4 regions of the Colwellia sp. BRX10-1 genome follow, and region 3 is predicted to be linked to each of the others. Evidence: predicted binding sites of a transcription regulator. Region 3 holds the regulator's gene; each other region holds the start of a gene.
What was found. The regulator sigma-54, encoded in region 3, starts transcription at its own class of promoters, with help from an activator protein. The targets are predictions, from matches to a motif close to GTTGGCACGNNNNTNGNNT.
Positions count from the first base shown of each region.

Region 1: a site for sigma-54 is predicted at 4,588-4,606, ahead of flgF (flagellar basal-body rod protein FlgF). Genes of this name have one in related genera too.
Region 2: a site for sigma-54 is predicted at 4,174-4,192, ahead of glnA (glutamate--ammonia ligase). Genes of this name have one in related genera too.
Region 4: a site for sigma-54 is predicted at 1,614-1,632, ahead of H4J75_RS20045 (PEP-CTERM sorting domain-containing protein). Genes of this name have one in related genera too.

Region 1 covers NZ_JACGWC010000001.1:137,221-144,685, reverse strand. The annotation lists gene H4J75_RS00655 (chemotaxis protein) at 1-280, shown strand, start outside; gene H4J75_RS00650 (protein-glutamate O-methyltransferase CheR) at 346-1,179, shown strand; gene flgB (flagellar basal body rod protein FlgB) at 1,250-1,651, shown strand; gene flgC (flagellar basal body rod protein FlgC) at 1,654-2,073, shown strand; gene H4J75_RS00635 (flagellar hook assembly protein FlgD) at 2,095-2,781, shown strand; gene flgE (flagellar hook protein FlgE) at 2,894-4,309, shown strand; gene flgF (flagellar basal-body rod protein FlgF) at 4,641-5,384, shown strand; gene flgG (flagellar basal-body rod protein FlgG) at 5,413-6,201, shown strand; gene flgH (flagellar basal body L-ring protein FlgH) at 6,218-6,901, shown strand; gene H4J75_RS00610 (flagellar basal body P-ring protein FlgI) at 6,937-7,465, shown strand, end outside.
Region 2 covers NZ_JACGWC010000019.1:11,359-18,823, forward strand. The annotation lists gene glnG (nitrogen regulation protein NR(I)) at 1-915, opposite strand, end outside; gene glnL (nitrogen regulation protein NR(II)) at 905-1,999, opposite strand; gene H4J75_RS14320 (DUF4124 domain-containing protein) at 2,076-2,597, opposite strand; gene glnA (glutamate--ammonia ligase) at 2,710-4,116, opposite strand; gene typA (translational GTPase TypA) at 4,459-6,273, shown strand; gene H4J75_RS14335 (hypothetical protein) at 6,586-6,765, shown strand; gene H4J75_RS14340 (hypothetical protein) at 6,815-7,000, shown strand; gene H4J75_RS14345 (DUF2959 domain-containing protein) at 7,158-7,465, opposite strand, start outside.
Region 3 covers NZ_JACGWC010000001.1:445,469-452,933, reverse strand. The annotation lists gene pmbA (metalloprotease PmbA) at 1-1,265, shown strand, start outside; gene mgtE (magnesium transporter) at 1,369-2,727, opposite strand; gene H4J75_RS02015 (HPr family phosphocarrier protein) at 2,847-3,122, opposite strand; gene rapZ (RNase adapter RapZ) at 3,136-3,990, opposite strand; gene ptsN (PTS IIA-like nitrogen regulatory protein PtsN) at 4,022-4,477, opposite strand; gene hpf (ribosome hibernation promoting factor) at 4,523-4,810, opposite strand; gene H4J75_RS01995 (RNA polymerase factor sigma-54) at 4,834-6,342, opposite strand; gene lptB (LPS export ABC transporter ATP-binding protein) at 6,422-7,153, opposite strand; gene lptA (lipopolysaccharide transport periplasmic protein LptA) at 7,150-7,465, opposite strand, start outside.
Region 4 covers NZ_JACGWC010000001.1:325,862-333,326, forward strand. The annotation lists gene H4J75_RS01420 (PH domain-containing protein) at 227-694, shown strand; gene H4J75_RS20045 (PEP-CTERM sorting domain-containing protein) at 853-1,548, opposite strand; gene H4J75_RS01430 (hypothetical protein) at 2,081-2,308, shown strand; gene H4J75_RS01435 (hypothetical protein) at 2,343-2,957, shown strand; gene H4J75_RS01440 (hypothetical protein) at 3,450-3,833, shown strand; gene H4J75_RS01445 (hypothetical protein) at 4,062-4,202, opposite strand; gene tkt (transketolase) at 4,516-6,504, shown strand; gene epd (erythrose-4-phosphate dehydrogenase) at 6,619-7,465, shown strand, end outside.

The sequences.
Region 1 (7,465 bases), 310 kb from region 3:
CGAGTGTCATACATCAATTACCGAAAAAGTGGCTTTACTTATCTCTGATATAGAAATGCCTGAAATGGACGGTTACACCTTAACCGCTGAGATTAAAAATAATGATCGATTGAAAGCCATGCCGGTTATTTTACATACTTCGCTAAGTGGTGTTTTTAATAATGCCATGGTTGCTAAAGTTGGTGCAGAAGATTTTATTCCAAAGTTTCATCCTGATGAGTTAGCCACAGCAGTAAAAAAATGGTTAAAGAAAGATGAACTAGCAAATAATGCTAATTAACCCATTATTTTTAGCGTATTCTATCGTTAATAAATGATAATAATAATTTAAGGCGGAATATCGAAGTGTCAATCCGACAGCTTGATGATAGCAGTTATCATCAGTTTAGAGTCTTCCTAGAGAAACAATGTGGCATCGTCTTAGGTGAAAATAAACAATACCTAGTAAAAAGCCGTTTAGCCCCTTTAATGGCTAAATTTGATGTTACCACATTAGGTGATTTAGTCACTCGTACTCTCAGTCCAATTGAAAGGCAGTTACGCGCCGCAGTTATCGATGCCATGACGACCAACGAAACCTTGTGGTTTCGCGATGAGTACCCCTTTGAACTATTGAAAAAACGCTTACTTCCTGAGTTTAAAAATCAAAGAACGCCTTTAAAAATTTGGTCAGCGGCAAGTTCTTCAGGTCAAGAACCTTATTCTATTGCGATGGCAGTTCAAGAATTTAAGCAAAGTAATCCTGCTGCGTTTTCGGGGGGTGTTCAAATTATTGGCACTGATATCTCCAATACTATGCTTGAGCATTGTAAGTATGGCCATTATGACAATTTAGCTTTGTCACGAGGTTTATCAGCCGAACGCAAAAGAATGTTTTTTGAAAATGGCGATAAAGGTATGTCAAAAGTCAAAGACTCGGTTAAGAAAATGGTTAGCTTTAGGCAACTAAATCTCCTAAATAGTTATAGTTTAATGGGTAAGTTTGATATTGTATTTTGTCGTAACGTATTGATTTACTTCGCACCAGAAATTAAAAAGCAAATAATATCTCAAATTGAAGGCGTGCTAAATCCTAACGGCTATCTCTTTCTTGGCGCCTCGGAATCCTTAACGGGTTTAAACCAAAACTTTGATATGGTTCGCTGTAATCCTGGTATCATTTATCAAAAAAAGACTTAATATCCCCCCACTAAACTCCCCGTTGGCATAGAAATTGTATAGTTATCTTCATTGATTTGGAGGTAACACTATGGCTATCACTTTTGAAAAAGCACTTGGCATTCACCCACAAACACTTGCTGTTCGTTCTAAACGTGCAGAAGTTATTGCTAGTAATATTGCTAATGCAGATACACCTGGCTATAAAGCCAAGGGCATGGACTTTAAGTCTGCCTTAGCGCAAGCCTCTCAAAAGCAACAATCAGGTATGTCACGAACCCACGAAAAGCATTTTGATGTTCGCATTGCAACCAATAATGGGGTGCAATTTAGAACACCAGATCAACCAGATACTGGCGATGGTAATACCGTAGATGCACAAGTGGAACGAAACTTGTATCTAGAAAACTCAATGCAGTATCAAGCCAGCATTCAATTTCTTACTGGCAGGATTAAAGGCTTGAAAAAAGCCATCACCGGAGCAGGGCAATAATTATGAGCCTATTTAACGTATTTACTATATCTGGCACGGGTATGAGCGCTCAATCTGTTCGCTTAAATACCACCGCAAGTAACATTGCTAATGCTGATAGTGTTAGCAGTAGTGTTGATGCAACCTATCGAGCACGGCATCCGGTTTTTGCCGCAGAGATGCAAAAAGCTGCCGCAGGACAAGATGACTCAGGCGTAGGTGTCAAAGTTTTAGGCATTGTGGAAAGCGATCAGCCTTTAAACATTCAGCACTCTCCGGGACACCCAATGGCAGATAAAGATGGTTTCATTTATAAACCCAATGTAAACGTGATTGAAGAAATGACCAATATGATTTCAGCATCACGCTCATATCAAACAAATGTTCAATTGGCTGAATCAGCAAAAAATATGCTGAATAAAACCTTACAGCTTGGCAAGTAACAATTAAAGGTGGGATAAAATATGGAAACAGTAAGCGGAAGTAAACCTTTAGATGGCATGCGCTGGCAAAAGGAAGATGTTACTAAGACGGATAATGGCAATGGTATGTTAACGCAAGAAGATTTCTTTGCGTTACTGACCAAAGAGCTTTCTCATCAAGATCCGACTAAGCCCGTTGAAAATAATGAAATGATTTCGCAAATGACCGCGTTTTCAACGACTGACGGTGTGGCAACGCTAAATGAACAATTTACATCATTTGCTGCATCCATGTCATCGAGTCAAGCATTACAAGCCTCCTCGTTAGTGGGTCGTAGCGTTCTAGTTGATGATAATGTTTTTGGTATGGCTGAAGGTGAAGCCGTTAAAGGCAAAATGATCACTGATAAAGCGGCAAGTAATGTGAATATTTATGTTGAAAACACCGCTGGAGAACTTATTCAAACAGTTCCTGTTGGCAGTGTGGCTGCAGGTGAGTTTACCTTTAATTGGGACGGCAAGATGACAAATGGCGAGCCCGCTCCACAAGGTGCTTATCGTTTTAGAATTGCAGGATTAGTGGAAGGTGAAGCATCAGAATTACAAGCGATGACCTATCGTAAAGTTGATAGTGTGACGTTAGCCGGTGCAGGTGGAAATATTTTATTAAATCTTAATGGTGGCAGTTCCATGGCACTAGCAGATGTGGTGGAAGTATCAGAAGGTTAAATTAATAGTTCTTCGAACTAAATAAATTTAAGCCACTGTTATTTCAATGAAGAGTGAATACTCGAAAATTAGAAATAATTAAGATAAACAGTTTTTTATATGAGGTGCAATTATGTCATTTAATATAGCGTTGAGCGGATTAAACGCTGCTCAAAAAGATTTGGATGTTACATCAAATAACATCGCTAACGTTAATACCACCGGCTTTAAAGAGTCGCGTGCGGAATTTGTTGATGTGTATGCAGCATCATTACTTGCTTCTGGTAAAACAAAAGTGGGTGACGGTGTTTTGACGGCAGATGTCGCTCAGCAGTTTCAGCAAGGTAGTATTCAGTTTACTAATAACGCGTTAGATTTAGCCGTTACGGGTAATGGTTTTTATGCAACAGTACCTGAACTTGACTCCTTAGAAACGTCATATACCCGAGCAGGTCAGTTTAAATTAAACGATAGTAACTTTGTTGTTAACTCTGCGGGTGAGCATTTATTAGGTTTCCCCGTTAACCCTGACGGCACCTCTGCGTCGGTAAGTTTAAGTACGGCAGAGCCTATTCGTATTCCTACGGCCTCTGGTGCTCCTCAAAAAACCAGTGAGGTAGATGTACGAATGAACTTACCTGCGGGTGATTCTTTCATTAGTAGTGCGCCAGGTAACTTTGATCCCGATGATCCTTTGACTTTTAACCATTCAACTTCAGTGACTATTTTTGATTCATTAGGTGATAGTCATATAATGACTTATTACTTTATTAAAGATAATCCTTCGTCTGATGCTAACGAGTGGATGATGTTTGCTGGCGTTGATGGCATACCGGTAGATTTAGCTGATCCAGGTGGACAGACAGATCCAGATCCAACGGCAGCTCCAGGAACGCCAATAACAAATCCACAAGGTGGCGGTAGTTCAGGTCCGTTATCAGCAAGTGGCGGTGTTACTGGCATGCGTATGTACTTTGATTCTTCAGGTGATTTTGTTGCACAATTACCTATGCCAGGTGACGGTGGTGCTATTACCGTGGCACTTGGAGCGACAATATTAGCCAATGGTGCTGATCCAACTCAAACCGTGAAAATTAATTTTAATCTAGACCCTCTTGGCCCTAATCCAAATGAACCTACGCAGTTTGCTTCAAACTTTGAAGTGACTTCGCTTGAGCAAGATGGCTTAGCGGTTGGTCGATTAACCGGTATAGATATTGGTAGTGATGGTTTAATTCGAGCGACTTACAGTAATGGTACCTCAGAACCATTATCACGCATTGCTTTAGTAAACTTTGCCAATGAACAGGGCTTAACGCAAATTGGTAATACTTCATGGAAAGAAAGTATTAGTTCCGGTGAAGCATTGGCTGGTGAGGCGGGTTCAGGTACTTTTGGTACTATTAATTCATCGGCATTAGAGCAATCAAACGTTAACTTAACCACAGAATTAATCGACTTAATTTCAGCACAACGAAATTTTCAGGCTAACTCTCGTGCACTAGAAGTTGATAACCAGCTAAACCAAACTATTCTACAGATTCGATAAATAAATCTTTAAAATAATCTAGTCTATGATAAATAAAAGAGATAAAACGTAAAATGTTTTATCTCTTTTTATGTTCAGGATGAACGGTATAGATGTAGAGCGAAACATAGCTATTCTTAGGCATCCATGTCTTCATCGCATTAATACTTCTTTATGTGTCAATGCCCGAGCAGCGGATGGTCTTTATCAAACCACCTTTCTTTCAAAACCTCAGTCGGTTCCTTTTCGTTGACGATAAAACGATTGTTTTTCCATCTTCCTTTTCCTGTTCTATTTCTTCTGGCACTGTTATTGCATTTCTCATTGTAAGATACAATTTTAGAGATCTGTTATGGACAAAATGCTTTATATCGCAATGAGCGGTGCGAAACAAAATATGCATTCGCTTGCCGTTAATGCTAACAACCTTGCTAACGCTAAGACTACGGGTTTTAAAGCCGATTTAGCACAGGCGCGTTCAATGCAAGCTTTTGGCGAAGGCCTGCCTTCTCGTGTGTTTGCCATGACAGAAAATGCCAGCCAAAACTTTGACAGTGGTTCTTTGATGCAAACTTCTCGAGATTTAGATCTTGCCATTCAAGGGCCGGGTTGGTTTGCTGTTCAAGCTGAAAATGGTACTGAAGGTTATACACGTGATGGCCAATTTAGACTCAACGAAGAAGGTGCTTTAGAAACCTCTAAAGGCGAGCTTGTCTTAGGAGATACTGGCCCGATATTTATACCTCTACCAGTCAATAATATTCATATCAGTAAAGATGGCACCATCATGGTTCAGCCTGAAGGAGCACCTAGTTCTCTTCAAGAAGAAGTGGGTCGTCTAAAAATGGTTAACCCGAGGGTGCAAGAGTTAGCAAAAGGTGCTGATGGCTTGTTTCGTCGAAAAGATGGACTAAATGAGAATGCTGACGTCAATGTCAAAGTCGAAAATGGCATGCTTGAAGCAAGTAACGTAAACCCTATTGGGGAGATGACTGCGATGATTTCTTTGCAACGTCAGTTTGAAATGCAATTAAAACTCATGAAAACAGCCGAAGAAGTTGATGCAAGTTCAGCATCTTTATTACGTGCTTTCTAATTTAAATAAATAATTTTTGAGGTGATTTATGAACCCAGCATTATGGATAAGTAAAACAGGGTTAGATGCGCAAACAAAAGATATTGCGGTAATTTCTAATAATTTAGCTAACGCCAGTACCATAGGTTTTAAGAAAAGTCGTGCCGTATTTGAAGATTTACTCTATCAAACGATTAATCAGCCAGGTGGTCGCTCTGCACAAGATACAGAGATGCCTTCAGGCTTAATGCTTGGCGCGGGTACAAAAGTGGTGGCTACGCAAAAAATTCATACCCAAGGTGATATGCAAACTACCGATAACGCTTTAGATCTAATGATCCAAGGTGAAGGTTTTTTTGAAGTGCAACTCCCTGACGGTACATCGTCATATTCAAGAAATGGTCAATTTACCATGGATGAAGAGGGCAATATGGTTACACCGGGCGCGGGTTATTTAATTCAACCACAAATAACTATTCCGCCTGATGCGTTAAGTATTATTGTTTCTCAAGATGGTGAAGTCTCTGTAACTCTTCAGGGGCAACCTGATCCTGCTGTTATCGGTCAAATTAATACAGTTAACTTTGTTAATCCGACCGGTTTGCAGCCAATAGGACAAAATTTATACATTCAAACAGCGGTTAGTGGTGCTCCACAAGAAGGGGTTCCAGGTTTAGAAGGTTTTGGCATGATAGTGCAAGGCGCGCTAGAAACCTCGAATGTAAATACCACCGAAGAACTTGTTAACTTGATTGAAAGTCAACGGGTATATGAAATGAACTCAAAAGTAATTTCAGCAGTTGATGAAATGCTTAGTTATATTAATCAGCAGTTATAGCGTTAAGGAATCTCTTATGAAAATTCACTTAGTCTTAGTTATCTTTTTTTTATCAATAACGGGTTGTGCCAGTGTTGAACAGGCAAAAACGTTACCTGACGATCCTGACTTTGCGCCGATTTTACCCGAAATGGAAGAAGCCTCTATTATCCCGACGGGTTCACTGTTTAGAGCTAACTACGTTAATAATATTTATTCTGACTCAAAAGCTCATCGTGTTGGTGACATTATTTCAGTGACGTTAAGTGAAAGTACACAAGCACAGAAAAATGCTAAAACAGAGTTGAGTAAAGAAAATAGTGCCAGTCTAGATCCTATTATTGGTTTAGGCGGCGCTGCAGTAAACTTTAAAAATAATGCCATTCAATTTGGCTATAACCAAGGCTCTGACTTTAGTGGTGATTCAAAGTCTAACCAAGGTAATAGCTTAAACGGTCATATTTCTGTACATGTTTTGCGTGTTTTGCCCAATGGCAATTTGATGATCCGTGGTGAAAAATGGATGACTTTAAATAACGGTGACGAATTTATTCGCTTAACCGGTGTTATTCGCGCACAAGATATTAGCTCTAGTAACACCATTGTTTCTGGTAAAATCGCCAATGCGCGCATTGAATATGCAGGTACTGGGACTTTTGCTGATGTACAAGAACAAGGTTGGTTATCGAGTTTCTTTACTAGCTCTTGGTGGCCCCTGTAGGGTTAATTGAACATAAACTTTCAATAGGTATTATTATGAACACTTTTTTCACAAGTATGAAAGTTACTGTCTTGGTGCTAACATTTTTGTTTAGTTCGATGAGCTCTGCACAGCGAATTAAAGATTTAGCCGATGTTGCTGGTGTCCGAAGTAATCAATTGATAGGTTATGGTTTAGTGGTGGGTTTACCTGGCACAGGCGAACAAAGTCCATTTACCGAACAAAGTTTTAAAACCATGCTAAGTAATTTTGGTATTACTATGCCGGCTAATTTAAAACCAAAAATTAAAAATGTTGCTGCGGTTGCTGTTCATGCTGAGTTACCCGCATTTACTAAACCCGGCCAAAGAATTGATATTACAGTTTCTTCAATGGGCAGTGCGCAAAGCTTACGTGGTGGAACATTAATACAAACTATTCTCATGGGTATTGATGGCAATGCTTATGCCGTTGCTCAAGGCAGTTTAGTCGTTAGCGGTTTAGGTGCTGAAGGTTTAGATGGCTCAAAAGTTATTGTTAATACCCCAACCGTAGGCCGTATTGCTAATGGTGCTATGGTTGAAC
Region 2 (7,465 bases), on a different contig from region 3:
AATGACATTTAAACGGTGAAATAGATCTTCACGAAAATCACCATTACTGACTTGAACTTCTAGGTTCTGATGTGTAGCCGCAATGATCCTTACGTCAACTTTAATCGGTGAATGACCACCGACGCGATAAAATTGTCCATCGGCGAGCACACGTAACAAACGTGTTTGAATATCTAAAGGCATATCGCCAATTTCATCAAGAAACAAGGTTCCTTTATGCGCTTGTTCAAAGCGACCCTGTCTTACGGCATTCGCGCCAGTAAACGCACCTTTCTCATGGCCAAATAACTCTGATTCAATTAAATCTTTTGGTATTGCAGCCATATTTAAAGGAATAAAGGGATCATTCGATCGTGGACTATGCGTGTGAAGTGCATGTGCAACAAGCTCTTTACCTGTACCAGACTCGCCATTAATGAGTACACTGATACTCGAACGTGATAGTCGTCCAATTGCCCTGAAAACTTCTTGCATAGCTGGAGCCGCGCCAATTATTCCAACAGGATCAGGTGCTACTATAGAATGCTTACGTTTAGCACTTTGTTCTCGAGCATGTGTTAGCGCCCGTTTTGTTAGAGAGATAGCTTCGTCAGTATCAAAAGGTTTAGGTAAGTATTCAAATGCCCCACCTTGATAGGCATTTACAGCACTATCGAGATCAGAATGTGCAGTCATTATGATCACCGGTAGGTTAGGAAAATTCTCACTAACACGGCTAAGTAAAGTCATACCATCAATATTTGGCATCTTTATATCAGAAATTATTATTTCTGGTTGTTGATGCTCTAGCGCGATGAGTAAGTCTTCTGGTTTCTCAAAAGAGGCTACAGATATATTTGCTCCTGATAAGGCTTTTTCCAACACCCAGCGAATAGAGCTGTCATCATCTACAATCCAAACTTGCTCAACATTCATTATTATTCTCTTCTTGTAAAGGCAGTAAAATTAAAAACTCAGTATGACCTGGTCGGCTATAGCAAGATAATTTACCCTTGTGCTGTTGCACTAAGGTTTGTGAAATAGACAAGCCTAAACCTGTACCGTTATCGCGTGCAGATACCATAGGGTAAAATAGAGTGTCTTGAATCTTTTTTGGAATACCAGGGCCATTATCAATAACACTGATTTGAACACAGAGTTTTACCCGTCTACCATTAATGGTTTTATTACTAGCGGCTCTTGTTTTTAGGGTTATGCTACAACCCTCATCAATAATTTGAACGGCGTTGTTAACAATATTCAAAACAGCTTGTTGAAGCTTATCTTGATCAAAACTTATTTCAGGAATAGAGGGGTCATAGTCTCTAATAAATTTAATATTTTTAGGGTTGTTAAAATTAATCAGCTTAAAAACTTTTTCTAAGACAATATGAATATTTTGTTCTGCCATCTGAGGTAATTGATTAGGGCCTAAAAGCTTATCAACCAAATTAGTTAAACGGTCGGCTTGTTCAATAATCATTTCAGTATATTCTTGTTGCTCTTGCGTCAATTCTTTACTTAATAATTGTGCAGCGCCACGAAGACCGCCCAATGGATTCTTAATTTCATGAGCAAGCCCGCGTATCAAATCTCGAGACGACTCCCATTGCTGGTGCTGAAATGCTTCGATACTCATTTGTTTTTGCTGATCAATCTGTTTGAATTCTAAGATAATATGTGGCTGTTTGCTGAACTCAACAGACGAGGCTGTTATTTCCACGGTAATACGGCTGTGATCAAAAAATTCAATGGTGACATCACTGTCACTAAATTCTTGGCCTGAAGTCAGCAGCTGTTCTAAACGTTCCTTTTTAATCGGAGAATTGTAGAAGACTGTTGTTATTGGTAAGTTGCACAGCTTGTTAAAACTCTTAACTAATAGCGCTTCTGCTGCAGGGTTAACATATTTAATCGTTAATTTATTATCTAGCACTACAAGTGCTGTAACCATCTGATTTGGCAGCTTTTGTTGGTAGCTAAACTTTAATTGTTGATCTCTACTGCTGTTGCTAGACATAAAAACCTTTTGCACTGATGTAGTGCGACAAAATAGTAATGTAGTTACATTTGGTGCAAGTTGCAGCAAATGCTACTTAATTTGCGTTATTAACCGATGCTCTATGCATATAAAAGGTTATAGGTTTTGACGATGCAATTATCTTGCCTTTTTCATTAAGTAATTGCATTTTTATGATATGTTCGCCGCGATCTATATTTCGTAGCACAAACATCGAGTGAGATTGCGGAGGTTGATGGGGTTTACCATCTAAAAAAAGTTGAATAGCTAAGCCTTGTTTAAAGATAGGTTTGATACTACCTGCTATGTAAACAGAGCCAGTGTTGTCTCTAACCGTGGCATTTTGTTTAGGTTGGTTGATTTCAACTTGGTAATCATCTTTGATAATTTTTGGTGTTAAATCTAGCATTGAGGTATCAACAGAAGAGGCAGTATTGGGTTCTCTTATTTCAACTTCTTCCGCACCAGTTTGAGGGCTGTCAGAAAAAACTAAGATACCATCATCACTTCTCCAAACATAAATTTTGGTTGCCGTCGCAAAGGTATTACAACTAAGTAATGTGATAATTAAAGTTAATAACAATAAAGAATAACGCAAAAATTTAGCTCAACTTAAGATACTTACCTTAAACTTATATAATTAATCGTCTATTTGCCACAAAAAAGCTCACCGAAGTGAGCTTTTTTTTCATTTAATCATATAGTCGAGATTATACGCTGTAATATAATTCAAACTCTAATGGATGAGTTGTCATGTTTACGCGTTGTGATTCAGCACGTTTAATAGCAATGTATGCATCAATCATATCTTTATCCATAACACCACCAGCGATTAAGAACTCATAATCAGCTTCTAAGCTTTGTAAAGCATCTTCAAGTGATGTTGCTACTTGTGGAATAGCTGCAGCTTCTTCTGCTGGTAAATCGTATAAATCTTTATCCATCGCATCACCAGGATGAATTTTGTTTTTAATACCATCAAGACCAGCCATTAATAAAGCAGTAAAAGCTAAATATGGGTTTGCTGCTGGATCAGGGAAGCGAGCTTCAATACGCATTGCTTTTGGTGATGGAACAATCGGTATACGAATTGATGCAGAGCGGTTACGTGCAGAATATGCAAGCATTACCGGCGCTTCAAAATGTGGAACTAAACGTTTGTAAGAGTTAGTAGCTGGGTTAGTAAAAGCATTCAATGCTTTAGCATGCTTAATAATACCGCCAATATAATAAAGCGCCATTTCAGATAAGCCGCCGTATTTATCACCAGCGAATAAGTTAACACCGTCTTTAGCAAGTGATTGATGAACATGCATACCAGAGCCGTTGTCGCCAACTAATGGCTTAGGCATAAAAGTCGCTGTTTTACCGTAAGCGTGAGCAACGTTATGAACAACATACTTGTATATTTGAACTTCATCAGCTTTTTTAACTAAGGTATTGAAGCGACATGCAATTTCGTTTTGACCAGCCGTTGCTACTTCATGGTGATGCGCTTCAACAACTAAGCCCATTTCTTCCATAACTAAACACATGGCTGAGCGAATATCTTGTGATGAATCTACAGGAGATGTTGGGAAGTAACCGCCTTTAACGCCTGGACGGTGACCCATATTGCCTTCTTCGTATTCAGTACCTGAATTCCAAGCGGCTTCTTTATCATCAATTTTATAGAAAGAACCACTCATATCAGTACTAAAGCGTACATCATCAAATAAGAAGAATTCTGGCTCAGGACCAATTAATACAGTATCAGCGATACCTGTGCTACGTAAGTACTCTTCAGCGCGTTTAGCAACTGAACGAGGATCACGGCTGTAACCTTGCATTGTACTTGGTTCTAAAATATCACAACGAATATTTAATGTTACTGCATCTGTAAAAGGATCTAATACCGCTGAATCAGCATCAGGCATCATTACCATGTCAGATTCATTAATACCTTTCCAACCTTCAATAGAAGAACCATCGAACATTTTACCGTCTTCAAAAAAGTCTTCATTTACTTGGTGATAAGGAATTGAAACGTGTTGCTCTTTACCTTTTGAATCAGTAAAACGTAGGTCTACAAATTTAACATCGTTGTCTTTGATTAAATCTAATACGGCTTGTGACATGTAAAGTCTCCAGTGTCATTAAAATAAAATACGTTTGCATTTCGCATGATGGGCATAAAGCGAAATTCATGCCAATAGATAAAGCCTTTATATATAAGGTGTTAACTTATTTACTAAAGCCTACTTGCACCACTACTGTGCGTGAGCTGCGCTAAATTGGTGCGCCTGCTGATTGTTGGTGCTTAAGAGTATAACAGGGCATTACGATTCGTGTATGGAGAATTTAATATGAGCTGAAATATTTGTTGCTGTCTTTGTTGACTTCGTTGCTGTATAATTCGCGCCCAATTATAGCCCTATATTCTTTTGATGAAAAAGTCTTGCAAGAAGTGAGTAAAACCCGTGTTAGATAAATTACGTAATGTTGCCATCATAGCCCACGTTGATCATGGTAAAACAACTTTGGTTGATAAATTATTAGAACAATCAGGTACCCTTGATGCCCGTGGCGGTCTTGAAGAGCGTACGATGGATTCGAATGATATCGAAAAAGAACGTGGTATCACAATCTTAGCTAAAAATACGGCTATTAACTGGAACGGTTACCGTGTAAACATCGTAGATACTCCTGGCCATGCTGATTTCGGTGGTGAAGTTGAGCGTGTTATGTCAATGGTAGATTCGGTTTTACTTATTGTTGATGCACAAGAAGGCCCTATGCCACAAACGCGTTTCGTAACGAAAAAAGCGTTTGCTCAAGGTTTAAAGCCAATCCTTGTTATTAATAAAGTTGATAAGCCTGGTTCTCGTCCTGATTGGGTTATGGACCAAGTTTTTGAATTGTTTGACAACCTTGGCGCTACAGATGAACAGCTTGATTTTAAAGTTGTTTACGCTTCAGCAATCAATGGTTGGGCTTCGCTTGAAGAAGGCGTAACCGGCACAGACATGACTCCTTTATTTGATACTATTCTTAAAGAAGTGCCTGCACCAACAGCGGATCCAGATGGTCCATTCCAAATGCAAATATCTCAACTTGATTACAGCTCTTACTTAGGTGTAATTGGCGTTGGCCGTATTACTCGTGGTTCTGTTAAACCAAACCAACAAGTAACGATTAAATTAGCAACTGGCAAGATCCATAACGCTAAAGTTGGTAAAGTATTTGGTTACTTAGGTCTAGAAAGACTTGATATCGAAGAAGGTTTTGCTGGCGATATTATTGCTATTACTGGTTTAGGCGAGTTAAAAATATCAGATACGGTTTGTTGTCCTACAGAAGTTGAAGGCTTACCAGCATTATCTGTTGATGAACCTACTATCAATATGACTTTCCAAGTAAACACTTCACCATTTTGTGGTAAAGAAGGTAAGTATGTTACTTCACGTAACATCAAAGACCGTTTAGACAAAGAATTAATTCACAACGTTGCTTTACGTGTTGAGCAACTTCCTGATGCTGATAAATTTAAAGTATCAGGTCGTGGTGAGCTTCACTTAGGCATTTTAATCGAAAACATGCGTCGCGAAGGTTTTGAGTTAGCGGTATCACGTCCTGAAGTTATTATTCGTGAAATTGATGGTCAAATACAAGAACCTTATGAAAACGTGACTATTGATGTTGAAGAGCAGCATCAAGGACCTATCATGGAAAGAATGGGTGTTCGTAAAGCTGAATTAACAGATATGGCACCTGATGGAACGGGTCGTATTCGTATGGACTTCATCATGCCAAGTCGTGGTTTGATCGGTTTCCAAACTGAATTCATGACATTAACGTCAGGTTCTGGCTTAATTTATCATACATTTTTTGAATACGGACCTCATAAAGGTGGCGATATTGGCCAGCGTAAAAATGGTGTAATGATCGGTAATGCAACAGGTAAAGCATTAACGAATGCAATATTTAACTTACAATCACGTGGTCGTATGTTGATCGGACACGGTGTTGATATTTATGAAGGTCAAGTTATTGGTATTCATAGCCGTGACAACGATTTAACAGTAAACGCTCTTAAAGGTAAGCAGTTAACTAACGTTCGTTCATCAGGTACTGATGAAGCACAAACGTTAACACCGCCTATCGTTATGTCGCTTGAACAAGCGCTTGAGTTTATTGATAACGATGAGCTAGTTGAAGTTACACCACTGAGCATTCGTATTCGTAAAAAGCTTTTAAAAGAAAATGAACGTAAGCGTGATACTCGTCCTAAATAAGCCTCTTATTTAGACGATTGATAAAAACCAGCTTCGGCTGGTTTTTTTGTCAGTAAATTTGAGTAAGCCTAAACGTAATATTGCGTAAGACATGTCTGAAAAATATATAGGAAGTAACACAATACACGGTTAATAAAGTGGATGGCTGTATTTTAATCTATTGTTTTTTAATGAAAATTAATTAAGTGAGTCAGTTATGTCTAAATGTTGAGTTGACGCTAATCATTACACCTCACTGGTGAATATTAGTTTTACTGATACGATTAGTTGCATGTGAACTTTGAAAGTAACGGTGCAGGGAGCAAACTTATTATGGAGCAGAGAAAATTAACTCGTTTAAATGATCTATTTGAAAAAGCTGTTGCTGATAAAGCTAACGTTATCGAACGCAGAGAGTTAAAAGTCCTTTATCAAGAGTACATCGATGATGGCAGGGAAATAGTTTTGCCGGTACAAGTCGCTATTTACCACCAACATGCCACGGCTTCATAACGACCAAGCGGTATCTTTAAAGAATATTATTAAGAAAGGGAATTTCGAAATGTCTCCAGAGCAACTCAAAGTGTTACAACGATTAAGTCAACTTTTTGAAGAAGGCCGAGCGGGTCCGAGTCAAATAAGAGAGCTGTCAAGCTTACTTACTGCTATTAACCAAAACCAAGATCGAAGTGATGTTTTTGCTAATCCCCCCTTGTCACACGCAAGATCAAATAATGACACGTTATAACTTATAATCTCAGCAACATAAAATCCTACCAATAAAGAGTAAGTCTCTGTCATTAAGTTGATGGCGGCTCATTTAACATAAACAAGCTACCATCTATCATCACTCACCATTAATTTTATGGTACTAAGCAGACACTCATAAAAGTGCTCCTTTTGTACTAAGGGTTCTTAAGTGATTTTATGAATGTTTGTGATTTGTTAATTGAATTGTTCATTTCGTTAATTAAGCGTTCAACATCTTGTTCAATTAATTTATATTCCGTTTTAAGCTCACCGATAGCTCGCGCATTAAGATTATGTTTTAAATAAAGCATATTATCTTTAAGCGCATCAAGAATAGGTTGCATTCTCTTCTCCGCATTACGCATTGATTCAATCACTGAAGTATAACGATTTTGGGTTTCGTTATAACGCGATTGACTTTGGCGTTTTAATGATTGATTAGTAAATTGTTCTAATTCACTAT
Region 3 (7,465 bases):
ATGCAGCTGAAGCTTCTATAAGCCGCCAACAAGGGTTAAGTGTTGGTACGCGGTTTGGTGAAGTTGAAACGGTTGAGTTTACTAATGACGGTGCATTGGGTATTACTGTTTACCAGCAAGGTCGTAAAGGGAGTGCTTCAACCGCAGATTTATCAGAAGCGGCGTTAAAACAAACAGTACAAGCGGCGGTTAATATTGCAAAGTATACCTCTGTTGACGACTGTTCAGGATTAGCAGACAAGGACATGCTTGAAATGTCGCCTGCTGATTTAGACTTATATCACCCAAAAGTTTTAACAACAGACCAAGCTATTCAACTCGCCAAAGAATGTGAAGATAGTGCGCTAGCGTATGATCCTCGTATTACTAACTCAGATGGTGCATCACTTGATAGCTTTGAAGGCTATAAAGTGTATGGCAATAGCAATGGGCAGATTGTTGGCTATCCAAGCTCTCGCCATAGTTTAAGCTGCGTAATGATCGCCTCTGAAGGTGATGATATGCAAAGAGATTATGCTTACACCGTTAATCGTGATTTTGATTTAATGGATAATGGCATCGCTATTGGTCTGCAAGCATCAAAAGAAGCGCTTTCGAGATTAAATGCTCAAAAATTACCGACAGGAAAAGTGCCGGTGATGTTTCGTGCCGACATTGCTAATTCCATTTTTGGACATTTTATAGCGGCGATCAGCGGTGGTAATTTATACCGTAAATCATCTTTTTTAATGGACGCTATTGGCAAACAAGTTTTTCCTGACTTTTTAAATATCAGTGAACGCCCTCATATTTTAAAAGGGTTAGCGAGTAGTGCTTTCGACAGTGAAGGCATAAAAACGGTTGACCGTGAAATTATTGTCGATGGTTGTTTAGAGACCTATCTATTAACCAGTTACTCAGCACGTAAGCTAGGACTTAAATCTACTGGCCATGCCGGTGGTATTCATAATTGGCAAATTAATGCCAAAGGTTCTGCCAATGGCGGTGACTTTAATGCCATGTTGAAAAAACTCGGTACTGGCTTTCTTGTCACTGAATTAATGGGACAAGGCGTTAATGTAGTCAATGGTGATTATTCACGTGGCGCTGCCGGTTTCTGGGTTGAAAACGGTGAAATTGCTTACCCAGTATCAGAAGTTACCATTGCGGGTAATTTATCTGATATCTTTAAAGGCTTAGTTGCTGTCGGTAGTGATGTTGACTTACGAGGCAGTATTTTAACGGGTTCATTGTTAATTGAAGAGATGCAGGTTGGCGGCAATTAATCAAATCGTGTTATTTTAATAAGGTACATTTGATTATTAAAACCAACAGACTAGTATTGAGATCTTGAAAAGGTATCAAGATCTCAATAAGCCAATATCTAGTTTAGGTTAGGAATAAAGTTGCAGTACCTAAGAAAGCGAATATTCCGACCACATCGGTAATCGTTGTTAATATCACACTACCAGCGAGAGCAGGGTCAATATTCATCCTTTTCAAAAACAGCGGGATAGCGACACCAGCGATACCAGCAGCGGTTAAATTCATTAACATTGCAAAGGCTATAACGCCACCAAGCATTAAATTTTGTTGCCAAATAGCCACAACACCAGCAATTAATACCGCCCAGATAACGCCATTAAGAAAACCAACAGCAAGTTCTTTCTGAATAAGTATTCTCGCATTTGAGTCGCCAACATGGCCTAGCGCAATGGCGCGAACAACCAGTGTTAAGGTTTGGTTACCGGCAACACCCCCCATACTAGGCACTAAAGAATTTAAAATAGCTAAAATAGCCAGTTGGCTTAAAACACCTTCGAACATACTCGATACAGCAACAGCAAGTAGTGCGGTAATGAGATTAACGCCAAGCCAAATAGAGCGTTGTTGCGTGCTTTTTAAAACCGGAGCAAAGGTATCTGCCTCTCCATCTAAGCCCGCCATACTCATCATTGAATGTTCGGCATCCTCACGAATAATATCAATAACATCGTCTATCGTGATACGACCAAGCAAACGGCCTTCATCATCAATAACTGGTGCAGAGAACCAATCAAATTTTTCAAAGAGTTGCGCTACGTCACTATCAGACAAATGCACTTGAATTGCTTCAATATCTTTATCAATGAGTGTTGAGACGATAATTTCAGGTTTAGCGGTAATGATCGCCGCTAGAGAAACGGCGCCAATAAAGTGATTCTTACCATCAACAACATAAAAAGAATCGGTCGCTTCAGGTAAATCACCCCGTAAGCGCAAATAGCGCAATACCACATCAACCGTTACATCGGGACGAATTGTTATGGTATCGGTATTCATGATACCGCCAGCGGTATCTTCTTCAAATGATAACGCGGCTTCGACTCGACCTCGGTCTTGCGAGTCCATAGCACTTAATACTTCTTGATAAACACTATCGGGTAGAGTACGTAAAACTTCAGCTAAATCATCAACATCCATGCCTTCAGCAACGGCGGCTAATTTTTCAGGGCGGATAGTTTTTAAAATACCTTTTCGAACTTCCTCATTGAGTTCTTCAAGTACTTCACCGTGATTATCAGCATCGATAAGTTGCCATAAAACGGCACGACTTTTCGGGTGAGATGACTCTAATATTAAAGCAATATCATAAGCTGGCATGTTCTGTAGTAATTTTCGAACGTGCACAAACATACCGCTACCAAGTGCTTTATTGACTTGTTGCAGGCGTTGATGATTTTGTTGTTGCTCTGATATTTCCGGCATAAAGTTTTCCTGTGCCGCAGTAATACGAAAATTATATTGTTTATATCTTAGTCAAGATGCGCTGGCTAAGGTGTTGTAATGAATGATAACGTAACTTTATTTTTTATTCAGTCTTTTTATCATTCGTCTTCATCAAATTTATCAGAAAATAACTGGCATACATCGTCAAGTGCTTGTTGAGCATCTTCTCCTTGGGTAATAACCTCTACGGTTTTTCCAAAGCCACCGGCCAGTAACATTAACCCCATAATACTACTGGCATCAGCTTCTTTGCCCTCTAAGCAAATAGTAACGTTAGCATTAAGCTTTTGGCTTAACTGGGCAAGTTTAGTGGCAGCACGTGCATGTAATCCCAGTTTATTGCTAATGGTTAATGATTTATTATATTTTGGCATACAGTGACCGTTATTAAGTGCTTTGTATTTTAATGTCGCGATGATGAGACTGGACATCTTCGCGTTCTTTTCTAAGATTGTTTGCTAATATTTCTGCAATATAAACCGATCGGTGTTTTCCACCCGTACAACCAATGGCGATAGTAATATAGCTGCGATTGTTTCTTTCTAAGTGGGGTAACCATGTCATCATAAAACTGTTAATTTGCCAGATAAATTTAGTGACAATCGGTTGGCTAGCAAGAAAGTCTCGCACGGGTTGATCTAAACCGGTAAAACCTTTTAAGTCTGTTTCCCAAAAAGGGTTAGGCAGAAAACGTGCATCAAAAACATAATCTGCGTCTTGTGGTACACCGTGTTTAAAGCCAAAAGATTCAAACACCACCACCATAGATGCCGAGGTTTTGCCCAAAATTCGCTCACGCACTAAATCAGATAATTGATGAGGTGATAACTGACTGGTATTAATATACAAACCCGCACGCGTGGAAATAGGCTCAAGCAGCTTTTTCTCTAAAGAGATGGCTTGGTCGAGTGGGATATTTTGTTTAATCAAAGGATGTAAACGACGCGTTTCACTAAAACGTCGAATAAGATCAGAGTCATCAGCATCTAAATACAGAATATCGAGTTTTACTGTTTTTGGTAGATAATCTAATATTTCTGAAACGTCATTAGGATCATTGGGTAAGTTACGTACATCTAAACTAACCGCTACCTTGTCGTAATCATTAATAACGGTATGTGCTAATGCAGGCAATAAATTCACCGGAATATTATCGACACAGTAGTAGCCTAAATCTTCGAGTACACGTAAGGCGACACTTTTACCTGACCCTGAGCGACCACTGACTATCAAGAGTTTCATTTGAGTTTTCCTGGATTATTATTAGATTTTATTAACGTTTAGCATGCTTTATTAAAGTAAAAAGCTCTTGCGAATTTTGGCATTTTCTTACTTGCTTTGCGAACTGTTTAGTACTAAATATTTGCGCAATACTTTGTAAGGTATCTAAATGTTGTTGGCAGTTTTCTTCGGGGACAAATAACGCAATAATAATATCGACAGCACGGTTGTCTATCGCATCAAATTCAACGGCTTGTTCACTGGTCAGCAATACAGCAATAACTTGTGACGTGTTAGTTAATCGACCATGAGGAATCGCAATGCCATTTCCTATGCCGGTAGAGCCAACCTTTTCACGCGCCATTAAGCTTTCGAATAATTGATGAGTATCAATATTGTCGAATTTTTTTGCCGCAGTTGTGCTAATTATTTCAAGGAGTTTTTTTTTGCTTGTACCCTTAATCGCACACAGGGTGCAATCAAGGGTAAGGATATCTTGCAACTTCATTATACTACTTAGATTCTTTGGTGAGTGAACAGGCGATAAACAGCATTAATGCTGATTCGTTTTACCTTTGTACTTCAATATTTGCCGGTCAAGCTTAACAACAAGACTATCAATAGAGGCATACATGTCAGCATTTTCAGCTTTTGCATGTAAATCAGAGCCACTAACGTGAACAGTCGCTTCAGCAATTTGATTTGATTTTTCAACGGTGAGAACAACATGAACATTATTGATATGATCAAAATGTCGGCTTAATTTTGCCATCTTAGTCGTGACGTTTTCTCGTAAAGCTTCGGTAATGTCAACATGGTGGCCAGAAAGATTAATTTGCATAAGCTTAATTCCTCATCTTTTCGTTAAAGTAAACTTTTTCGTTGGTTAGAAGGTGGAATAGAAAGTGACTCTCGATATTTTGCTATGGTACGTCGAGCTACATTTATCCCTTGATCGGCTAATAAATCAGCCATTTTACTATCACTAAGTGGTTTTGCTGGGATTTCGGCAGCAACAAATTTTTTGATTAATGCACGAATAGCTGTTGATGAACATTCGCCACCGCTTTCGGTGCCAACATGGCTTGAGAAGAAAAACTTCAGTTCGAAAATTCCACGTGGCGTATGCATATACTTTTGTGTCGTCACTCGTGAAATGGTTGATTCATGCATATCGACAGCTTCGGCAATATCATTTAAAACCATTGGACGCATGGCTTCATTACCATGTTCAAAAAAGCCAATTTGACGTTGCACAATACAGTTTGACACTTTTAATAAGGTATCATTACGGCTTTCTAAGCTTTTAATAAACCATTTAGCTTCTTGTAAATTTGAGCGAATAAATTGTGTGTCAGCTGTCGACTTCATCGAACGTGACATCGAAGCATATTGCTGATTCACCGAAAGTTTTGGCGCAGTATCAGGATTTAATTCGACCACCCAACGGCCATTTTTCTTTTCAACAGAAACATCAGGAATAACATACTGATCGTCACTCTTCATCACACTATCGCCTGGTCTAGGATCAAGTGATTGAATAAGGCGCACCACTTCGCGCAGTTGCTCTTCTTTCAGTCGAGTTTTACGCATTAATGTACGATAGTCTCGGCTACCCAGTAGATTAATATGGTCACGCAAAACTAACTTACTTTCTGCTAACCAAGGTGTAGCGGGGTCAAATTGATTAAGTTGAATGATTAAACATTCTGAAATAGAACGAGCAGCGACACCGACAGGATCAAAGAGGTTAATACGTTTTAGTACCACCTCAATTTCATCAAGCTCTACTCCTTCAATGGCAACACTTTCTAAAATGTCTTCACTAGATACCGTTAAGTAACCGGCGTCATCAACAGCATCAATAATTGCTGTCGCTATAGCGCGGTCTGTTTCGGTAAAAGGGCTTAATTCCATTTGCCAGCGCAAATGATCTTGAATGGAGTCTTGAGTCTCGCCTTGGTAAGTATAATCTTCTGAAGCTGGGCCTGAGCTTGAACTTGCTGCACCAGCCGTGTAGTTATCATCCCAAGTGGTATCCATGTTTAATTCTTCAGGGATATCGTTCTTGTCCATGGCTTCAGTGGTGGTGATTTCATCAATGGTAGGCGTAGCGTCTTCGCTACCATCAGAAGCAGGGGCTTCTTTAACGTCACCAGTACCGGCAGTGTGAGCTTCTTCAAGGTTGTCAGTACTTTTATCTTCGGGATTATTTGAAGACTCATCCATTTCTAATAATGGATTACTTTCTAAGGCTTCCTGAATTTCTTGTTGAAGCTCTAACGTAGACAGTTGCAGCAATTTGATTGCTTGCTGCAACTGTGGCGTCATGGTTAATTGTTGTCCTATGCGGAGTTGTAGAGTAGGGCGCATTTAGGTCATTAACTTCCTATTATTTTTAATGGGATATTTTCGTTTTTTTCATACGAAGATACTATTCATTTACTGACTACTATAGCGTGAATTGTTCACCAAGGTATACATCTCTTACGTGTTGATTTGCAAGAATTTGATCTGCAGTACCTTCTGCAATAAGTTCACCATGACTAACAATATACGCATGTTCACATACATCGAGAGTTTCACGTACATTGTGATCAGTGATCAACACACCAATGCCACGTTCTTTTAAGTGTAGAATAATTTTTTTAATATCACCTACTGAAATTGGGTCAACACCAGCAAAAGGTTCATCTAATAAAATAAATTTTGGTTCAGCAGCTAATGCGCGAGCAATTTCTACTCGGCGGCGTTCACCACCAGATAAGCTCATGCCTAAATTATCTTTGATATGACCTATGTTGAATTCTTCAACAAGATGTTCTAATTTCTCTTCGCGTTCAGCATCTGATAATTCTTTTCGTGTTTGTAAAATAGCCATAATATTGTCGTAAACACTGAGTTTTCGAAAAATAGAGGCTTCTTGTGGTAAATATCCGATGCCTTTTCTCGCACGCTCATGCATAGGCGCTAACGTCAGGTTTTCGTCATTTAAGATAATATCGCCACTATCACTTTCAACTAAACCCACAATCATATAAAAAGAAGTTGTTTTTCCGGCACCATTTGGGCCCAGTAAACCGACTATTTGTCCTGCTGAAACTTGCATACTGACATTTTTAACCACTTTTCTGCCTTTATAGGCTTTGGCAAGGCCTTTTGCCATTAGGGTGCTAGTGCTCATAAATTAATTTTTTCCTGAGTTTTCGCGTCTGTGGTTGTCGCTTTAATTTTTTCTTTCGGCTGAAAAATCGTTTTAGTGCGTTCGTTAGATTTACTTTCAGCATTAACATACTGAGTGGCAATATTGTAAGTAATTCTACTGCCACTAACCTCACTACCTTCTTGCTGTAATAACGCATTTCCTGAAATTATCACTAAATTATTTGCGGGCTCATATCTTATTTCGTCTGCTTGTAAGCTAAGAGGAGTACCATCGGCTAAGGTTTGTTTAAAGGTTGCTGGCTTCCCTTTAGCGATATAGGTTTTTTCTTCA
Region 4 (7,465 bases), 120 kb from region 3:
ATTAAGGGCTCTGAATTATTAAGTTTTTGCTGAACAAGTAGAAAATAACGGGAAAAAGACGGGAACATCAAATTTTATTGCTTAATTTAAGGCATTTATAAGGCAAGCAATTATTTTTCCTGCTTCATAAAAGGAAGATTTCTGTGGTCACAATAGACGCATCAATTATGATAAAATATTGCTTAGTTACTACCTGTTTTTCGGACTATATAAAAGGAAAAAATGAATGGAAAAATTCCCTACAAGTAAAGTAAGGCGAAGTACTGAAGCTTTTCTGGAAATTGGATTTAAATTAACGGGCGTTTACATTACCTATTTAGCATTTAATTTTTGCGGTGAATTTTTATTCGAAGGTGAATTTAATTCCGATACATTATTTAGTTTATTGATGTTACCAGCGTTATACGTATTAAAAACGGCTCACGTTATTGTTTCACCATACTTTGTAAAAGTTAGGATGTCAGAAACTGAAGTAGAATCCAGAACGGGAATTCTGACTCAACGTTTAGATAAACTTAATCTCAAAACAGTCGAAAATATTGAGGTAGTAACAACATTGGGAGGAAGATTATTCAAATACAGCACCATTTATTTGTATGCTCATGGTTCGTGGGTTCGTCTACCTTTTTTAAAGAATCCTGATCAAATAAAACTAAAAATTGAAGCTAAGTTAAATACGATAAATGGTAACTAAGGCATTAAAGGTATTTCTCTAAATAGATACAGATAGATCAAGTAAAGAACTATGGTACTAGCCGGATTAAGCTAAACAACAGGCAATAAAAAAGCACCAATGAATGGTGCTTTATATTTTACTCATTACTTGAATGTAAGAGTATTAAACAGACTAAATTACTGTTTTTTGAATCTACGTGATGCTAAACCCATAATGCCTAATGCGAAGATCGCAAGAGTAGTTGGTTCTGGAACTGCTGTAAATGATAGACCCGTTATATCATTTACAAGTAATTGGTTTGTAGCATTTGCTGAAGTGTCCTGCCAATCCCAACCTAAAGCTACAACATTACCTAATCCATAGCTTCCCGTGATACCAACATTATAACCGTTTGAGGTGGCTATGATATCGACATCAGTACCAATATTTGTGAAAGATCTAAAATACTGAGTCGCTCCACCATTAGAGTATGTAGTAGGAAGGCTAGTGCCAAACCCTAAATCCAAACCTGCTTGAGTAAATGTGACTGAATTATTACTAGCATAACCAAATTGGTCTGTAGCATTTAACATAGACATAGTATTAATAGCCCAAGAAGCTCCACTCCATTCTGTTACTAATGTTCCTCCATTTAGAACATAATCGCGTAAGTCGTTGTCACCATTTTGACGAATTAGCCATACTTGATCCAATAAATCTAACTCTGCTAGAGTACTTGAACTATTAACACCAACAAATGTATGACCTGCATTTCCAATTTGACTCGCAAAGGGGGTACTGTTTCCCCAAACGCCAATAAGTCCAGCATTAGCTAACCCACTTATAGAGAAAACCAAACCAGCAACAGCCACTTTTAACATTTTTATATTCATAAAACTTCCTTTGTAATACATTCCATGGAATAGAATGATATTTTTAATTATTTTTAACGTACCTACAGCAGTAATTGTGCCAATAATAATTAAGCTATTATTTTCAAAGCCATGGTTGATTTCTCATACCAAAAATGGAAGCAATTACATTCATAGTGTAAAATATTTGGACACATGCGCAACCTTAGTTGCTTGTTTTTCGTACAGCTTATTGGTGTTAATTGAATAAGCACAATGACTACTACCCAAAAAATACATTCTTGCGTGATCCCGCGTATTAAACAACCTCCTTAGCACTTATACTTAGTAATAATATTGAACGAGCAAGTAAGACAGGTAAACCATCAATTATGACACCGGTCTTCATTAGGAAAATACCAGTAACACTATATAAAATAAGCTGGGACAAGGTATGAATATCGGACAACTCGCCTTACAAACACCTAATAGAAGTAGTAAAAAAGCCTGTTTTTCGTACAAGATAAAAATGATACACTGTAAACTTATCTATACGCATTAAAAAGGTTTCAATATGCCAGCAGAGAACAAAGCATCTACCAGTAAATATATGGCTGGCGATATAAGACATCTAATCAATCAAGCCATTCAAAACGAATTAACCAACTTACCAGCAACACTTTCAGAAATTAAAGACCCTATTCAAAGATTAAACTTTTTAACTAAGTTAATGCCTTTTGTTTGTGCGCCCATTAAGCAAGTAGGTGTTATGACAGCTAGAAGAGAATCAGGCGAAGATTAATAAACTTTTACTTAAATATTTGGAGTAAATAACAATGCCAAAAGGTCATCATTACGGGAGAACACAAATAAGGGCTTACACTGGTGAGTATCATCGGATACATGCCAATGTATTTAAGCATTTACTCACTTCACCATTAGGTATTTATACAATCAACTCAGAACATCTAAGTGATAATCATAGTAAGTTAGTATTAAAAGAAAATAAAAATGATGTTAGATATGTAGAATTCACCATAAACGATAAACCTCACAAAATAGCCTTAAAGCGCGATAATCGAAGCGCCAGCAATAAACTATACATAACTTGCCCATACTGCCAAAAACAGCGACAAAGCCTTTACGCGATCAAATACGCCTATGGTTGTCGGCAATGTATCGGCTTACATTACGCCAGCCAAAGTGAACGCCCAAACGAGCGGCTAATGAGGCGCATTAGAAAGCTAAGAAAAGAGCTATGGGGTTTTGACTGGCCTGACGTAAACAATATGTTTGAAAATATTTATTATTGGCCTAAGCCTAAATGGATGCGTTGGAAAACATTTGAACAAAAAAGAAATCAGATAACCGAGTTAGAAAAGAAATATTGGCCTATGGTAGATGTTCAAATGAAGGCTATGTTTGGAAATGGCTTTATTAATGACTTTTGATTATAGTAACACTCAAAGTAACACTGACAGCAAGATGAAAACCAAAAGCCATAACTAACAGTTAGTTAACCAACCTAAACGACGTCTCTCAGGGACACCAAAATCACTAAACTAAGTAAGAATTTAAAAACAGACAACTAGCCTAAAAATCATACTTTTTACCGCTAGGTAACCCGCTTATAGCAGCCCTCACACTTATCATTACTATAATAAAGACACAATGAAAGAAAAGCATAGAAAGTAGGGAATACTCTGTATTGATCTACCATCACATAATCTAATTAATAGATAACATCATAGTATTGCGCCCCACTCTTAATAGTCCATGTCTAATAAGTAGTTTTATTGTTAAATATCAGCTATTAACCTAAAAGCGCTATTTTATTATTAGCTAGCCCCTCGATAAATTTATCCGTAGATCAGCCTACTAGTAATTAAAAAAACAGACTACAATTGTTGCTTCATCAAATACATTTCACTATGAGTCCCCAAATGGAAAAACATAGATTAAGTTTTGTTCAAATAAACCTTTTAAATGAAAAAATTGCCGAAGTGATTTTTGATAAAGGCGTTTATATCTCAATTGAAATGATGGAAGAAATTGAAACTTTTTTTTGTACTTTTTTTAAAACTGACTTTGGTGTTATCGTCAATAAAATTTATCCTTACACCTATTCACTTGAGGCGCAGTTAACGATGGGTTCTCTAATTCATATGAAATCAATAGCCTCAATCAACTATTCTAAAGAAGGTGTTGCTAACACTGAAGATATTATCAATAAACGTAGTAATGATAAGTTAAACATTAAGCAGTTTAATGGTTTAGAGCTAGGTCGCCAGCAAGCACTTAAATGGCTACAAAAAGAACTAGCTTGATCGCTGGTTGATACAGAACATAGACACTCCTTGCCACCTCGGTAACTGCTACTGCGTTACTCTACTTCCTGCATCCATACGATCACAGCACCGTACTATTGCCTCCATGGATGAGGGTCTATAATTTGTCGTAAACAAAAATAACGTGCAGAATGCACTAATGCAGCGTAGAGATAAAAAAACCTCGTAAACGAGGCCTTTAAAATTCATATAATTTATTACCAACGATTACTCACTGGTAGATTTTTCTATTGTAACTTCCTTGTCACCTACGATTGAGATATTACTCAATGCCGCTGAAACAGCCAATACGATTACCGCAAAAATCACTGTTGTCAGCTTAAATCCTCGTGAAGATGACCTGTTCATAAATGTTCCTGTGTCAGGTTTTATAGTTGTTATTTTGACATCTGTACAAAACTCAACCAATCTATACGATTAACATTGGTAATTCAACCATTTAAAATTAATAAAACAGATAAATTATAAACAATCGACCAGTGAGAGAATGTTATATTATTGGTCTTTTTAGCCATTTTGTCTAAGTAATACCAAAAAAAAACACTTATTTGCATAATATCGTTTGCAGTTTAGTGGTGGTCTAGGTGAAAATGGTGGCACTTTCACCCCTCATATACTTAGTTCATTTTAAGTATAAATATAATAAAGATTTGGAGTCAATATGCCGTCTCGTCAAGAACTGGCCAATGCAATTAGAGCTTTAAGTATGGATGCCGTACAGAAAGCGAAATCCGGACACCCTGGAGCCCCAATGGGCATGGCAGATATTGCCGAAGTACTATGGCGCGATTTTCTAAAACATAATCCAACAGATCCAAATTGGACCGACCGCGATCGTTTTGTTTTGTCGAACGGTCATGGCTCAATGCTTATATATTCTTTATTACATTTAACCGGTTATGAATTACCGATTGAAGAATTAAAGAATTTCCGTCAATTACATTCTAAAACACCAGGCCACCCAGAATACGGTTACACCCCAGGTGTAGAAACAACGACAGGACCATTAGGTGCTGGTATTTCTAATGCAGTTGGTATGGCCATTGCTGAAAGAACACTTGCTGCACAATTTAACCGTCCAGGTCACGACATCGTTGATCACTTTACTTATTGTTTCTTAGGTGATGGTTGTTTGATGGAAGGTATTTCTCACGAAGTATGTTCATTAGCCGGCACTTTAGGATTAGGTAAATTAGTCGCTTTTTGGGATGACAACGGTATTTCAATTGATGGTAAAGTTGAAGGTTGGTTTACAGATGATACACCTGCTCGTTTTGAAGCTTATGGCTGGCACGTAATAAGCGTTGACGGTCACGACTCAGCAGCTATAGCGGCGGCAATTACTGCAGCTAAAGCAGTAACGGATAAACCATCAATGATTTGTTGTAAAACAATTATTGGTTTTGGTTCACCGAATAAAGAAGGCACACATGATTGTCATGGCGCACCATTAGGTGATGATGAGATTGCAGCGACACGTAAAGCGTTAAACTGGCCACATGCCCCTTTTGAAATTCCAAGCGATGTTTATGCTGAATGGGATCAAAAAGAAAAAGGCCAATCGAGCCAAGTTTCTTGGAATGACCAATTTTCAGCATACCAACAAGCTCACCCAGCACTTGCTGCCGAATACGAGCGTCGAGTTATTAAAGGTGATTTACCTAGCGATTTCGAAGAAAAAGCCAATGCCTTAGTGCAAGCTTGCCAAGATAAAGGCGAAAATATTGCTTCGCGTAAAGCCTCACAAAATACTATTGAAGCTTTTGGCGCTATATTACCTGAGTTATTGGGTGGTTCTGCTGATTTAGCGGGTTCTAACTTAACGTTATGGTCAGGCTCTAAAGGTATTGAAAAAGACGCTGCCGGTAACTACATTTATTACGGCGTACGTGAATTTGGTATGAGCGGCATTATGAATGGTGTTTCATTGCACGGTGGTTTTATTAATTACGGTGCAACGTTCATGATGTTTATGGAGTATGCGCGTAACGCAGTTCGTATGTCGGCTTTAATGGGTATTCAAAATATATTTGTTTACACTCACGATTCTATTGGCCAAGGTGAAGATGGTCCAACACATCAGCCAATCGAACAGTTAACGAATTTACGTACTACCCCGAATATGGATACTTGGCGCCCATGTGATGCAACAGAATCTGTTGTTGCTTGGAAATCAGCGATTGAACGTAAAAATGGCCCTACGTCATTAATATTTTCTCGCCAAGGTTTACCGGCAGTAGCGCGTAACAGTTCACAAGTAACAAACATCGCCAAAGGCGCTTATGTATTGCAAGACTGTGAGGGTACTGCTGACGTTATACTCATTGCAACGGGTTCTGAAGTATCATTAGCCCTTGATTCTGCAAAACAATTAACCGCTGATGGTAAAAAAGTACGCGTAGTTTCTATGCCGTCAACCAATACTTTTGATGTACAATCAAGCGAATACAAAGAATCAGTATTACCTTCATCTGTGATAAAACGTGTCGCTATCGAAGCTGCTCACACTGATTTTTGGTACAAGTATGTTGGTTTTTCTGGCGCTGTTGTCGGTATGACAACTTTTGGTGAATCTGCACCAGGTAACGTGTTACTTGAACATTTTGGTTTCACCGTGGCAAATGTTGTTAAGACTGTAAACCAGCTTTAGTCATTAGCTAAAGCCTATAAGTTAAAGCCTTCAAACGAAATGTATACTCGTTTGAAGGACTTTGACTTTTATCAACACCCTAAATTAATACCATCAACCTATGCCGATAAACTTATGTCTGTAAACATTGCTATTAATGGCTTTGGCCGAATTGGTCGAAGTGTTGCTCGTGCCCTCTATGAGAATGCTGATAACCAATATTTAAAGCTTGTCGCAATTAATGAGCTTGCCGAGCCTAAAGGTATTGCGCATTTATTAAAATATGACACCACCCATGGTCGTTTCCCTTTTTCAGTTGAGTTAGCTGACAATCAGTTAGTTATCGCTGGCGATGTCATACAACTTAGCCATGAAAAGTCCCTCGAAGACATGCCATGGAAAAAACATAACATAGATATCGTTCTTGATTGCACCGGTAAATTTGCCAATCAACACGATGGAAATATTCACTTGAGCCAAGGAGCCAGTAAAGTACTTTACTCTTACCCTGGTGAACAAGACGTTGATGCCACCATTATTTATGGTATTAATCATCAACAACTCAGTGAAAAAGATAAAATAGTCTCGAACGGCTCATGCACCACGAATTGCGTTGTGCCTGTAATAAAAGTCATTGATGAAGCTTTTGGCGTTGAAAGTGGCAGTATTACCACTATTCATTCCTCTATGCATGATCAACAAGTTATCGACGCTTACCATCCAGATCTTCGTCTTAGTAGAGCAGCAAGCCAATCTATCATCCCGGTTGACACCAAGTTAGCAGCAGGTATTGAAAGAATACTGCCTAAATTTGCTGGACGCTTCGAAGCGATTGCCGTGCGAGTACCAACGATTAATGTTACCGCGATGGATTTAAGCCTAACCTTGTCGACAGATGTTGATATTAACGCGATTAACCAAGCCATTATTCGTGCACAAAATAATGGACTACAAGGAATTTTAGGCTACACAGAAGAACCAC